2 regions of the Tissierella sp. QWL-11 genome follow, and region 2 is predicted to be linked to the other one. Evidence: a T-box and tRNA genes for the amino acid it is inferred to sense, from the RefSeq annotation. Region 2 holds a T-box; the other holds one or more tRNA genes.
What was found. The T-box of region 2 lies ahead of serS (serine--tRNA ligase). A T-box ahead of a tRNA ligase gene usually reads a tRNA of that ligase, here a tRNA-Ser.

Region 1: it has a tRNA-Ser gene. The T-box ahead of serS (serine--tRNA ligase) is inferred to sense a tRNA for this amino acid. The anticodon was not compared.

What each region holds. Positions count from the first base shown of each region.
Region 1 is NZ_CM178750.1:1,904,693-1,911,889, reverse strand. It holds rRNA gene AC4PG3_RS09415 (23S ribosomal RNA) at 1-1,838, shown strand, start outside; rRNA gene rrf (5S ribosomal RNA) at 1,874-1,990, shown strand; tRNA gene AC4PG3_RS09405 (tRNA-Asn) at 2,101-2,175, shown strand; tRNA gene AC4PG3_RS09400 (tRNA-Leu) at 2,192-2,281, shown strand; tRNA gene AC4PG3_RS09395 (tRNA-Met) at 2,318-2,394, shown strand; tRNA gene AC4PG3_RS09390 (tRNA-Glu) at 2,468-2,542, shown strand; tRNA gene AC4PG3_RS09385 (tRNA-Val) at 2,566-2,641, shown strand; tRNA gene AC4PG3_RS09380 (tRNA-Asp) at 2,661-2,737, shown strand; tRNA gene AC4PG3_RS09375 (tRNA-Thr) at 2,749-2,824, shown strand; tRNA gene AC4PG3_RS09370 (tRNA-Tyr) at 2,861-2,945, shown strand; tRNA gene AC4PG3_RS09365 (tRNA-Gly) at 2,955-3,028, shown strand; tRNA gene AC4PG3_RS09360 (tRNA-Arg) at 3,051-3,127, shown strand; tRNA gene AC4PG3_RS09355 (tRNA-Gln) at 3,132-3,208, shown strand; tRNA gene AC4PG3_RS09350 (tRNA-Lys) at 3,242-3,317, shown strand; tRNA gene AC4PG3_RS09345 (tRNA-Ser) at 3,362-3,450, shown strand; tRNA gene AC4PG3_RS09340 (tRNA-Ser) at 3,456-3,546, shown strand; tRNA gene AC4PG3_RS09335 (tRNA-Ile) at 3,601-3,677, shown strand; tRNA gene AC4PG3_RS09330 (tRNA-Phe) at 3,730-3,805, shown strand; tRNA gene AC4PG3_RS09325 (tRNA-Trp) at 3,818-3,892, shown strand; tRNA gene AC4PG3_RS09320 (tRNA-Ile) at 3,908-3,984, shown strand; tRNA gene AC4PG3_RS09315 (tRNA-Ile) at 4,025-4,101, shown strand; tRNA gene AC4PG3_RS09310 (tRNA-Ile) at 4,142-4,218, shown strand; gene ltrA (group II intron reverse transcriptase/maturase) at 4,673-5,971, shown strand; gene istB (IS21-like element helper ATPase IstB) at 5,955-6,713, opposite strand; gene istA (IS21 family transposase) at 6,769-7,197, opposite strand, start outside.
Region 2 is NZ_CM178750.1:294,425-301,621, reverse strand. It holds gene AC4PG3_RS01480 (M1 family metallopeptidase) at 1-585, opposite strand, end outside; gene AC4PG3_RS01475 (TRAP transporter permease) at 811-2,799, opposite strand; gene AC4PG3_RS01470 (DUF1850 domain-containing protein) at 2,796-3,356, opposite strand; gene AC4PG3_RS01465 (TAXI family TRAP transporter solute-binding subunit) at 3,334-4,338, opposite strand; gene serS (serine--tRNA ligase) at 4,546-5,820, opposite strand; T-box leader at 5,916-6,080, opposite strand; gene AC4PG3_RS01455 (LTA synthase family protein) at 6,236-7,197, shown strand, end outside.

The DNA.
Region 1 (7,197 bases), 1.0 Mb from region 2:
TGTTGGCTTAGAAGCAGCCATACATTTAAAGAGTGCGTAATAGCTCACTGGTCGAGAGACCCTGCGCCGAAGATTTCCGGGGCTAAATTTGGTACCGAAGCTGTGGATTGATACAATGGTATCAGTGGTAGAGGAGCATTGTGTTAGGCTTGAAGCTATACCGGAAGGAATGGTGGACTTAACACAAGAGAGAATGCTGGCATAAGTAGCGAAAGGTGAGTGAGAATCTCACCCGTCGAAAGCCCAAGGTTTCCTGAGGAAGGCTCGTCCACTCAGGGTAAGTCGGGACCTAAGCCGAGGCTGAAAAGCGTAGGCGATGGACAACAGGTTATAATTCCTGTACTAGATAAATGCGTTTGAGAGATGTGGTGACGCAGAAGGATAAGTTGAGCGCGCAGTTGGAAAAGCGCGTCTAAGCAAGTAGGAAGTGGGGATAGGCAAATCCGTTCCCATAATTCCAAGATGTGATGGGGATCGAAAAACAAGTAGAGAAGCAACTGACTCCATGCTGCCAAGAAAAGCCACTATCGAGTATTTAACTACCCGTACCGTAAACCGACACAGGTAGGCGAGGAGAGAATCCTAAGACGAGCGGAAGAACCTTTGTTAAGGAACTCGGCAAAATGACCCCGTAACTTCGGGAGAAGGGGTGCCAGAGAAGGATAGATTGCACAATCGAAAGATCATCTGGCCGCAGTGAATAGGCCCAAGCGACTGTTTACCAAAAACACAAGTCTCTGCTAAGTCGAAAGACGAAGTATAGGGGCTGACACCTGCCCGGTGCTGGAAGGTTAAGGGGAAGAGTTAGGAGTAATCCGAAGCTTAGAACTTAAGCCCCAGTAAACGGCGGCCGTAACTATAACGGTCCTAAGGTAGCGAAATTCCTTGTCGGGTAAGTTCCGACCCGCACGAAAGGTGCAACGACTTGGGCACTGTCTCAACAAAGGATCCGGTGAAATTGTAGTACACGTGAAGATGCGTGTTACCCGCGACAGGACGGAAAGACCCCGTGGAGCTTTACTGCAGGCTGACATTGGATTTTGGCATAACATGTACAGAATAGGTGGGAGACTAAGAAACCAGGACGCTAGTCTTGGTGGAGTCAAATGTGGGATACCACTCTTGTTAGGCTAGAATTCTAACCTGGTACCATTATCTGGTATAGGGACACTGTCAGTTGGGCAGTTTGACTGGGGCGGTCGCCTCCTAAAGAGTAACGGAGGCGCTCAAAGGTTTCCTCAGCACGGTCGGAAATCGTGCGAAGAGTGTAAAGGCAAAAGGAAGCTTAACTGCAACACCTACAAGTGGAGCAGTAACGAAAGTTGGACTTAGTGATCCGGTGGTACCGCGTGGAAGGGCCATCGCTCAACGGATAAAAGCTACCCCGGGGATAACAGGCTTATCTCCCCCAAGAGTTCACATCGACGGGGAGGTTTGGCACCTCGATGTCGGCTCGTCTCATCCTGGGGCTGGAGTAGGTCCCAAGGGTTGGGCTGTTCGCCCATTAAAGAGGCACGCGAGCTGGGTTCAGAACGTCGTGAGACAGTTCGGTCCCTATCCGTCGTGGGCGTAGGAAATTTGAGAGGAGCTGTCCTTAGTACGAGAGGACCGGGATGGACAAACCGCTGGTGTATCAGTTGTCTCGCCAGAGGCATGGCTGAGTAGCTAAGTTTGGAAGGGATAAGTGCTGAAGGCATCTAAGCACGAAACCCCCCTCAAGATAAGATTTCCCATCAATAGAGTAAGACTCCAGGAAGACCACCTGGTAGATAGGTCTAAGGTGAAAGAGTAGTAATACTTGAAGCTAAAAGATACTAATAAGTCGAGGACTTGACCAAATAATGATCAAAGATAAATTGCTAAGTAGTTTTCGTCTGGTGACGATAGCAAGAGGGACACACCTGTAACCATACCGAACACAGAAGTTAAGCCTCTTAACGCCGATGGTACTTGGGTGGCAACGCCCTGGGAGAGTAGGAAGTCGCCGGGCTTTATAACCTAACCCAATGAGCAAAAGCGAATTGTAGGTAGGTTAAAGGCAATGAGCACCAAATTTGCACGACCGTAGGAAGTGAACAAATTTGAGTTGCGAAACTGCATTCTTAGGTAGCTCAATGGTGGAGCAACCGGCTGTTAACCGGTAGGCTGTGGGTTCGAGTCCCACCCTGAGAGCCATAGTATAAATTGAAGGGCCGGAGTGGCGGAACTGGCAGACGCACAGGACTTAAAATCCTGCGACCCTTAAAAGGTCGTACCGGTTCGATTCCGGTCTCCGGCACCAAGTTTTACTTAAAGTAAGATTAAGTGTGCCACATATCGCGGGATGGAGCAGTCTGGTAGCTCGTCGGGCTCATAACCCGGAGGTCGTAGGTTCAAATCCTGCTCCCGCAACCATAAAAACTCTTTTAAGATAGTAGTACTCTATGAGTGCAACCAAAAATCTTTATAAAATACTTATTAATTGTATGGCCCCATGGTCAAGCGGTTAAGACATCGCCCTTTCACGGCGGTATCCGGGGTTCGAATCCCCGTGGGGTCACCATTTTAAAACTTTATATAATTAATGGGCGCATAGCTCAGTTGGGAGAGCACCTGCCTTACAAGCAGGGGGTCACAGGTTCGAGCCCTGTTGTGCCCACCATTAATTTAGTATTATTCGCGGCCTGGTAGTTCAGTTGGTTAGAATGCCAGCCTGTCACGCTGGAGGTCGAGGGTTCGAGTCCCTTCCAGGTCGCCATTTTAAATTATGCTGGCGTAGCTCAGTTGGTAGAGCAACTGACTTGTAATCAGTAGGTCGGGGGTTCAAGTCCTCTTGCCAGCTCCAACAAAATAATAGTAGTATCATTTAGATACTACATAGGGAGGAGTACCCAAGTGGCTAAAGGGGACGGACTGTAAATCCGTTAGCTCTGCTTTCACTGGTTCAAATCCAGTCTCCTCCACCATTATACCATGCGGGTGTAGCTCAGTGGTAGAGCCCCAGCCTTCCAAGCTGGTTGCGAGGGTTCGATCCCCTTCACCCGCTCCAATAAAAACATTTTATTAATTATGCGCCTATAGCTCAGCAGGATAGAGCAATGGACTTCTAATCCATGTGCCGGGGGTTCGAATCCTCCTAGGCGCGCCATTATTGGGGTGTAGCCAAGTCGGTAAGGCACTAGACTTTGACTCTAGCATTCCACAGGTTCGAGTCCTGTCACCCCAGCCAAATAAATATGATTTTTTAGTAATGCATTTTCATGATCCATTAGCTCAGCCGGTAGAGCACCTGACTTTTAATCAGGGTGTCCGGGGTTCGAATCCCCGATGGATCACCATAATTTGTCTAAAGCCATAGACAAATTTTAGTTTTCTAATACCTGGAGAGGTACCGAAGTGGTCATAACGGGGCGGTCTTGAAAACCGTTAGGGTGCAAGCCCACGTGGGTTCGAATCCCACCCTCTCCGCCAAAGATGGAGAAGTACTCAAGTGGCTGAAGAGGCTCCCCTGCTAAGGGAGTAGGTCCTTCACGGGGCGCGAGGGTTCAAATCCCTCCTTCTCCGCCATTAACACTTCTCGTAAAAACAAGGTGGATATTTGAAGTTGCCCATAATATATTGGGGCCTTTAGCTCAGTTGGTTAGAGCGCCCGGCTCATAACCGGTAGGTCCGGGGTTCGAGTCCCTGAAGGCCCACCATTTTTTTTTATCTACATATAAGCAGAGTGATAATGAAAAAGTTTCATTTTTAGCCCAGATAGCTCAGTCGGTAGAGCAGTAGACTGAAAATCTACGTGTCGCTGGTTCGATTCCGGCTCTGGGCACCAAATTAAAAAAATAGGGGTGTAGTTCAGTGGTAGAACGTCGGTCTCCAAAACCGAATGCCGTGGGTTCAAATCCTGCCACCCCTGCCATAGAATTAGACTTTAGGGCCTGTAGCTCAGGTGGTTAGAGCGCACGCCTGATAAGCGTGAGGTCGGTGGTTCGAGTCCACCCAGGCCCACCATATTATAAACTAATTTAACGAATGATACCCTATTTACTAGGGGCCTGTAGCTCAGGTGGTTAGAGCGCACGCCTGATAAGCGTGAGGTCGGTGGTTCGAGTCCACCTAGGCCCACCATATTATAAACTAATTTAACGAATAATACCCTATTTACTAGGGGCCTTTAGCTCAGTTGGTTAGAGCGCCCGGCTCATAACCGGTAGGTCTGGGGTTCGAGTCCCTGAAGGCCCACCATGGAAAAAGTACACTTGTAAGTGTACTTTTTTTTATTGTGCGCCCAGCATGGACGCAAACTAGTCGGTGAAAGTCCGATACGGGGGTTGATAGTGCCAACCGTTAGCTTAAGACAAGGGTGTCCACTGTGAGGTGGAATCTGAAGGAAGTCGGCGGCAAAACTCCGGTCTGAGGTACACGAACTACATTTGAGGCTTGACCTTGTGGATGAGGTTGCAATACAAACCAAAGTCCTAAACTATCCGAAACAGGGGAAGTAAATGTAGCAGATATATGGAGAGAAAGTTTGTATTCTTACCTGGGGAGGTCTGATAGATAAGTCATAAAAGACTACGGTCTACATGACAAACTACATAGTGATATGTAACTGAATTATCAGAAGTCAGCAGAAGTCATAGTACAAGATTAATCATGATAATCTTGGAAGGACTGAACATTAGGGAGGTGAGTAAGTTTGGCAATCTCAACAAACATGAAAAGAATACAGAAAACCAAAGATTTGGGCTGGACTGTGGAAGTAGAGATGGAAACTCAAGGTAAACAGGGAGCGTATAGTGATTTGTCGGCGAAGTCAAATCTGAAAACCAAGTCGGGATTTAATACTGAAAATCTACTCGAAAAGATTGTAGATAAGAGAAATATCTTTGAAGCATACAAAAGAGTACTAGCTAACAAAGGAAGTAGTGGAATAGATGGAATGAGAGTAGATGAACTTCTAACCTACCTGAAAGAAAACTACGAAACTTTGAAAGCAAATCTGTTAGATGGAAAATACAAAGTACAACCAGTAAAAAGAGTAGAAATACCCAAACCCAATGGAGGCATAAGACTCCTTGGAATACCAACAGTAGTAGATAGATTAATCCAGCAAGCAATAAACCAAGTGATTAATCCGATATTCGATAGAGCATTTTCAAATAATAGCTATGGATTTAGACCAGGAAGAAGTGCACACATGGCTCTAAAACAAGCTCAAACATATATAAATGAAGGATACAAACAAGTTGTAGATATGGACTTAGAAAAGTTCTTTGACAATGTAAACCATGACATATTAATGAACTTAGTATCAAGAAAGATACAAGACAAAAGAGTATTAAAATTAATAAGGAAGTATTTAAACTCAGGGATAATGTTAAATGGTATAGCAGTCAAATCAGAACAAGGAGCACCCCAAGGTGGTCCTTTAAGCCCATTACTCAGCAATATATTACTTGATGAATTAGATAAAGAATTAGAAATAAGAGGACATAAATTCTGCCGTTACGCTGATGATTGTAATATCTATGTTAAAAGCACAAGAGCAGGAGAAAGAGTCCTTAAGAGCATCACTAAATTTCTAGGAAGAAAACTAAAACTAAAAGTAAATACTGAGAAATCAGCAGTATCTCCACTAACTAAAAGAAAATTTCTAGGATACAGTTTCTACTACTCAAAAGGTAAAATTAGATTTAGAACCCATAACAAGAGTTATGAAAGACTTAAAGAAAAGATTAGAAAGATTACTAATAGAAATATAAACATGAATTTTGATTATAGAATTAAGAAACTAAATGAAATAATTGTAGGTTGGGTAAATTACTTTAAACTGGCAGATATGAAGACTAAACTAACAGAACTAGACAAATGGGTACGAAGGCGACTTAGAGCTTGTGTATGGAAAACATGGAAACTAGGTAGTATTAATGTCAAGATTATTTTGCATAAATGTGCCAATATTTCTATGTACAGTTTTGCTAATTATCTTTATTAGATATTTTAGATAGAGCAGTAGCTGTTCTATAAGAATTACCTAATATATTTACTATACTAGAATGATGGACTAATCTATCTAAGATGGCACTAGCTAACATATTGTCTACAAATATTTCACTCCAATCCGATAAATTTATATTGCTAGTAATTATTGTGCTTTTCTTTTCATATCTTTTATCTATTAGTTGGAAAAACATTTTAGCTTCCATCTCTCCAATAGGAAGATAGCCTATTTCATCAATTATTAACAATTTATATTTGCTAAAATGTTTTATTCTACTGTCTAATTTATTTTCTAAATATGCCTTTTTTAGTTGAGCAATTAAGTCTTGACATTTTATAAAATAAGTGCTAAATCGCTTTTTAGCAGCTGCCATACCAATGGAAGTAGCAAGATGAGTCTTGCCTACCCCACTATTTCCAATTAGTATTATATTACTATTGTTTTCTAAAAATCTTAAACTCTCAAAATCTAAAAATTGTTGTTTATTTATTTTAGGCTGAAACTCAAAATCGAAATCTTTCATTTCTTTTAAATGTGGAAATCCTGCTACTTTAACCATTGCATTTGTAGCATTAAAGTTTTTTATTTCTATTTCTTTTGTAGTAAGCTCATAAAGTGCGTCTACTAGACTTATTTTATCCTCATTTACTTTTGTAATATATTCATCTAGTCTCAAGCTTGTCTGAACTAACTTTAACTCTTTTAGGTTCTCACATAACTTTTGATAATTGTTCATTAAATTTCTCCAATTCTTTTAAATGTTTATCTGCATACTCTGAAACATCTTCTTTTCATTTAAATGTTAATCCTAACATCTTTAAATGATGATCATTGTGATAATTAATCTTTTTTTCTGTTATTCTATGGATTGTAATTAGTTTTTTGTTATAATATACATGTAAGTTATTTTCACTAACTTGTATTGTAACATTTTTACCAATTAAATCTGGTGGAGCTGAATACATATTATGCTTGTATTTAAATAGGCTATTGGTATTCACCTTTGCTTGTACAGTTTCATTTTTGTAAAAAGAACAGATTTTATCATGTGGGAGTGGTAATAGATGTTCTTTTTCTTTGTTAAAAACTAATATAGGTGGTAATCCTGTAGCTTGACATACTCTTGAATTAGCTTCATTTGTGATTACACTCATCTTTTCATGCAATTCTTGTAAATCTTCTAAAACACCATTGTAATTCATAATTTCATCAATTATTCT
Region 2 (7,197 bases):
GTCTAAATTCCACCCATATTCATCATAAACACAAGCTATAGGATACCAGTTTCCAGAGTTTATCACTCTATTTCCATATCCAAATCGTTCTTGAACTGATGGGAATACTACCTTATATTCAAAAAATATATCTATTTTTTCTCCTTTTTTTAAAGGTTTATCTAATTTTATTTTAAGTATAGTTTCTAAATTTTCATCTATTTCATAATCTATATCTGCATCTCCTATAGATACTCTTCTTAAATCTATATATCCCTGTTTATAGGAATTATATAGTTTTTGATTCTCAAAAAGTATAGGTGCATCTTCTAATGTTTTGAAAGCATTGGGATAAAGATGAAAATATACTTCATTTAATTCTAATTCTCCCTTATTTATATATGTTGTAATTTGTTCTACTTTCATAGTCTTTTTTTCATAGTCTAGATCTACATTTATATTGTAATTATCTATTTTATCTAAATCTATTTCATTATGACTATTATCAATAATTGTCTGTGTTCCCAATGCCTCCTCTTTTTCACATCCAAGCAAGATAATTAAAGAGAAAAGTAATAAAATTATAAAGTTCCTTTTACTATTCAAAGTATCCCCCCAATAAAAATTTAATCCTATTTATTAGTATATTCTATATGTAAGGAAAAAATCCTTTTTTAAAATTTAATTATCCAAAAAAAATTCCCAGACTTCAAATCTGAGAACTTTTTTTATTTTACTACATGATATTATAATTTTAATTGTGGATAAGTCTATAACTTCTTTAGAAATATCCACAGATGTCCTTTCCAATTTATCAAAACTGTGGATATACTATGCTGCACTTACCTTTTTCTCTCTTTGTTTTTGTAAGACGTATACTCCAACTAGAGCTACTATACCAAAAGCATCTGTAGATAGTCCTGGTTTTAATAATAAAAGTGCTGCTGCTCCAAGTACTAGTCTTTCGTAAATCTTACAATGAGTTACTAGATAGTTTTCTACAGCTGCCGCAAGGCATACTATACCTATTATTGAAGATATTATCATTGGTATAGCACTGAAAAACGGTAAAAATACTATCTGATTATCAACTATTCCCTCTACTAAAATAAGAGATGGATCTACTGCAAAGATATAAGGAACTATAAATGCTCCTATGGCTATTTTAAATGCTTGGAAACCAGTCTTCATAGAGTTAGCACCTGCTATACCTGCACCTGCATATGCTGCCAACGCTACTGGAGGAGTTATATCTGCTACTACTCCAAAGTATAGGATAAATAAGTGAGCCGCCATTAAGTTTACACCTAAATTTAATAGAGCCGGAACAGCCATAGTTGCAAGAACTATATATTTTGCTGTAGTAGGAAGTCCCATTCCAAGTATTATTGATGCTATCATTGTGAAGAATAGAGTAAGAAGTAAATTGCCTTGAGCAAGTGTTACTATTAGCTCTGCTACTCTAAGTCCTAAACCTGTAAGTGTAACTACTCCAACTATCATACCTGCACAAGCACAAGCACAAGCTACTCCAACAGAACCCTTAGCTCCTGCTTCTAGAGCTGCAAGAATACCTTTTAATCCAAAGCTATTGTCCTTTTTAATTGCATTCGCCACTAAAGCTATCACTATACTTATTATTATTGCTATAAAAGCTGATAGAGTAGGTGTGTACTGCATAATCAATAAAGCTATAATTGAAATAAGTGGTAGAAGAAGATAACCATCATTTTTTAATATCTTTCCTAATTTAGGTAATTCTTCCCTTGGAAGTCCCTTTAATCCTAATTTAGAAGCTTCTAAATGAACCATAGTACCTACTGCAAAATAGTAAAGAGTTGCTGGAATGGCTGCTGCCGCTACTATGTGTAGATAGGGAATACTTGTGAACTCCGCCATTATAAAAGCTGCTGCACCCATTACCGGAGGCATGATTTGTCCTCCTGTTGAAGAAGCCGCCTCTACTGCACCTGCAAAATGAGGTTTATAACCTGTTTTTTTCATAAGTGGTATGGTAAATGCACCTGTAGTAACTGTATTTGCAACTGAACTACCAGATATAGAACCCATAAGTCCACTCGCTACTACTGCTGTCATTGCTGGCCCACTCTTTAAATGTCCTGTAAGAGAATAAGCTAAATCTATAAAGAATTTACCTACTCCAGTTTTATCTAAAAATGCACCAAATAATATAAACATAAATACAAATGTTGCGGATACACCTAGAGGTATACCCATTATCCCTTCTAGAGTTAAGTACATATGAGAAATTATTCTCTCTACACTGTATCCTCTATGGGCTATTAAACTTGGTAATGAAGGTCCTACCTTAGCATACAATAAAAACAGCATTGAAACTATAGGTAATTCAGGTCCTACTACCCTTCTAGTTACTTCCAAAGTTAAAATTATAGCCGTAGCACCTAAGATAAGGTCGGTAGTAGTTGCCATACCACCTTTTATAGCTACTTCTTCTACAAATATAAATAAATAACCAAATACTATAAGTACAATTCCAATAAGTACAAAATCTAATATATGCGCTCTATCTTTTCTAGATTTTTTCCGAGCAGGATACAACAATAATCCAAGGGTAAATGCAAACATTATGTGTAGAGATCTTTGCCTAGCTGATAAAAGAGTACCAAATCCTGCAGTATATAATTGAAAAATTGACATTGCTATGGCTATAACTGTAGTAGCCTTTCCCACAGGTCCTTTTAGCTTCCTAAGCCTAGATGTTTCCATATCATATTCTTCCATAAGACTCTCTACATCTCTGACTTCTTCTGAATTTGTGATATTGTTTTTATCTGTCAATTAAAACCCTCCCTTAATATAAATGATAATATAGATATACTGTCTATTTGAAATTTTATCCCAGTTCTTGGTTTTGAAAAGTCTAAAAAATCGTATTCCACATCTTCAAACATCAATTTATGGTTTGCCCTTTCAGCTCCAGTTCTATATACTAGATATTCCAAATTTTGATTGATATCATATATTTCAAATCCTTCATCTTTTAATCTAAACTTATAAGGTGTTGTGGCAGGAAGTCCTGCACCTAATGAATAAAAAAAAGAATCTGTTAAAATTATATTTTCTTCTTCTACTCTATATGTTTCTGTTACAGGGGTTAATTGCACTGAGTGAGTATACCAAATAGTAAAGATTTCATTTTCTTTAATTTTCCATGATTTTATATACTCATTTGTTTTATAATCCTTTGCTAATAAAACTTTTATAGGCACAAATGATATTATAAGTAAAAAGATACATACAATAGATAAAAATTTTATATAATTGGGTAAGGTACTGGAAATTTTTCCAATACCCCTTACCCAATTATATGATTTACTTGATTCCTTCTTCTTCATAATAACGTGCTGCACCTGGATGTAACTCTATAGGCATACCTTCTATTGCTGTCTCTAATTTAATATCATTTCCTCTAGCATGAGTGTCTATTATTGTTTGTCTTTGCTCAAATAATTGCTTGGTTAAATTATACATTAATTCCTCATCTAATTCTTCCGGAACTACTAACATTGCCATAACAGCAGCTGTGTCTCTGTCTTCATCTTGATTTTTATAAGTCCCAGCTGGAATAGTTACCTTAGTGTAGAAAGGATATTCTTCACTTAATTCTGCAATTTTAGATTCTTCTATTGGAACAACAACTATATCCGAAGTTTGACCTACTTCCGTTACTGCAGCAGTAGGAAGTCCAGCTGTTACAAAAGCTGCATCTACTTGTTTATTTTTAAGTTGATCTGCCGCCTCACCAAATGATAGATAATCTGCTTTTCCAAGATCATCATAAGTTATTCCATGAGCTCCTAATATTTGTCTAGCATTTGCCTCTGTACCTGAACCTGGGGCACCTATTGCCACTTTTTTCCCTTTTAGGTCTTCTACAGACTCTATCCCAGAATCTTTAGTTGCTATTATCTGTACCAATTCTGGATAAAGCATAGCCATACCACGAACATTTTCTATTGGTTCTTTGTCAGCAAAACTTTCAGTTCCACTGTAAGCATAATAAGTTATATCACTTTGTACAAATGCAACTTCAGTTTCTCCATTTGCCACTAAACCTATATTCTCAACAGATGCACCTGTTGATTGAGCATTTGCAGTTACCCCTTCAACATTGTCATTAAAGATTTTTGCTATTGCTCCGCCTAATGGATAATAAGTACCAGCTGTACCACCAGTAGCTATAGATATATATGTTTCTTTTACATCTGATCCACCACCATCTCCACCACCGTCTGTAGTAGTATCTCCTCCACAGCCTACAAGTAATGATGTTACTAATACAAATACCAATAGTAAAGAAATCGTTTTCTTGGACATATAAATCCCCCTCCGAATATGTTTTTTATATATTTAGCAATTTATACAATTTTCTAAATATATAATTTATTAATATTATACAATATGCAGCTAGTTTTTACCAGTGATATTTGATTAAAAATTTTTAATAATGAACCAAAGCGATAAAAAACCAGCAAATATCTGAATATTTGCTGGTTTTCGACATTCATTCTACTCTATTTAAATTTATTTTTCTAATCTATTTATATTGCCTAAATAAGGTCTCAAGGCCTCTGGTATATCTACTCCTCCATCTTCCCTTTGATAGTTTTCTAAAATTGCTGCAAAAGTTCTTCCTACAGCTAAGCCTGATCCATTTAAAGTATGAACATATTCTACATTGCCTGAATCTTCATTTCTATATCTTAGATTAGCCCTTCTAGCTTGAAAATCTTCAAAATTACTACAGCTTGAAATTTCTACATATCTATCATAACTAGGCATCCAAACTTCTATGTCATAAGTCTTAGCAGATGAAAATCCTAAGTCTCCACTACTTAAAAGTACCACTCTATATGGAATATTTAATCTCTTTAATACTTCTTCAGCATTTAATGTCAATTTTTCTAATTCATCATAAGATTCTTCTGGTTTAGCAAGCTTTACTAATTCAACCTTATCAAATTGATGATTTCTAATTAAGCCTCTAGTATCTCTCCCTGCAGCTCCTGCTTCTTGTCTAAAACATGGAGTATATCCTGTATAATAAATAGGTAGATCTTCTTCTTCTAATATTTCATCTCTATGAAGGTTTGTAAGTGGTACTTCTGCTGTTGGTACTAGGAAATAGTCTTTACTAGGTAGATGAAACATATCATCTTCAAATTTAGGAAGTTGACCTGTACCTGTCATACTATCTCTATTTACCATAAATGGTGTAAGCATTTCTGTATATCCATGCTCCTCAGTATGCAAATCTACCATAAAGTTTATTATTGCCCTCTCTAATTTCGCCCCTAAGCCTTTAAATAATGTAAATCTTGCTCCTGTAATTTTAGATGCTCTCTCAAAATCTAATATCCCTAAATCAGTACCTAAATCCCAATGGGCCTTTGGTTCAAAGTTAAACGTTTTTGGTTCTCCATGTCTTCTAATTTCAACATTATCCTCATCACTCTTTCCTATTATAACACTTTCATGGGGAGTGTTTGGAATTTCAAGAAGCATATTTCTAAGTTCTACATCTATATCCTTTACCTTAGCATTTTCATCCTTTACCTTTTGAGATAGTTCTTTCATTTCTTTAAATACTTCTTCTGTATCCTTTCCCTCTTTTTTAAGCTGTGGGATAGTTTTTGAAACTCTATTTTGTTCCGCCTTCATCTTTTCTACTTCCGCTAATATATTTCTTCTTTTTTCATCTAATTCCAAAACTTGGTCTATATTATAATTACCATTTCTCTTTGCTAAAGCTCCTTTGACTGCTTCTTTATTCATTCTAATTCTTTTAATATCTAACATTGTCTTTTCCTCCTCCTACTTTTCAACTCAGATTTGTTTGCTCGCTACGCTTGTTGTGTTAGGTCATAAAAAAACTCTCGCTCCCTAGATATAAATCTAGGGACGAGAGTTACCCGCGTTGCCACCCTAATTAACTTTTAAAGTTCACTTAAAAAGTCACAAGCTCCAGGATGGATTCAATAATTTAATCTACCAATTTCCACCAAACATTGGCTCTCTAAAAGATCTTTTTATTTACTATTTCCCTTCTACACTTTGATATTTAATTAAACTATATTATACATTATATTTTAAAAATAGTCAAACTGTAAATTTATTATATATATGACTAAATTGTAACCTAAAATTAACCAATGTGCAATATAAATATATTATGATATAATATAATGAAAATATTTTAGAAAGAGATGTTAAAATGAAAAATAAAGATATTAAAACGAAAAAAAGAAATACTATATATTCAAATTTTAAAAATAATATTATGCTTATACTTTTAGTACTAGGTGGTATTTTTAATGACTTTAGTTTAAGGGCTTTAACTCTGGGGGACGCATTTAAATTTAAGCCTGTAGTAACAAGTGTTTCAATAATACTTATTATAAGTATATTAGCTCTATTCTTAAACTATAAGAATAGAAACTATGTTTATATAATCCTATCTGGAATATTTGGATTTATAAGTGGTGCCAATTACTTATATTATAAACATTTTAATTCATTTTTATCCTTTTCCCTATTAAAACAATTTGATCAATTGGGAGATATGAAGGGTAGCTTGTATAAAACACTAGATATTGGGATAATATTGTTTTTTATACCTACTATAACTTTGATTTTGATCTTTAAAAAATTAAAGAAACTAGAGTTTTTTCAAAAGATAGAGAGTACAAAGTATAAAAAAGAAGTAATAAGACCTTTTATATTAGGTAGTATAATGCTATTTTTGGTGTCTTTGACCCTTACTTCTACAGATATAAGTAGGCTTATAAAACAGTGGAATAGGCCTTACCTAGTAGAACAACTTGGAATTTACTCCTATACTACTGCCGACTTTGTAAAAAATGCCCTTGCAAATAGCGAAGCCAAGGTAGACAATGAAGAGTTCACAAGTGAGTTAGAAAATCTAGTAGACACTAATTCTAATTCTAAGAATACTAATGAATATACAGATATATTTAAAGGCAAAGATATATATGTAATCCACTATGAAAGTGCCCAAACATTTCCTATGGATTTAGAGTTTTCTGAAGGAGAAGTCACTCCATTTTTAAACAAAATGGCTAATGAAGGATTATATTTTAATAACTTCTATCCTCAACACTCTACAGGCACAAGTAGTGATTCAGAATTTACATTTAGCACTTCTCTACTTCCTGT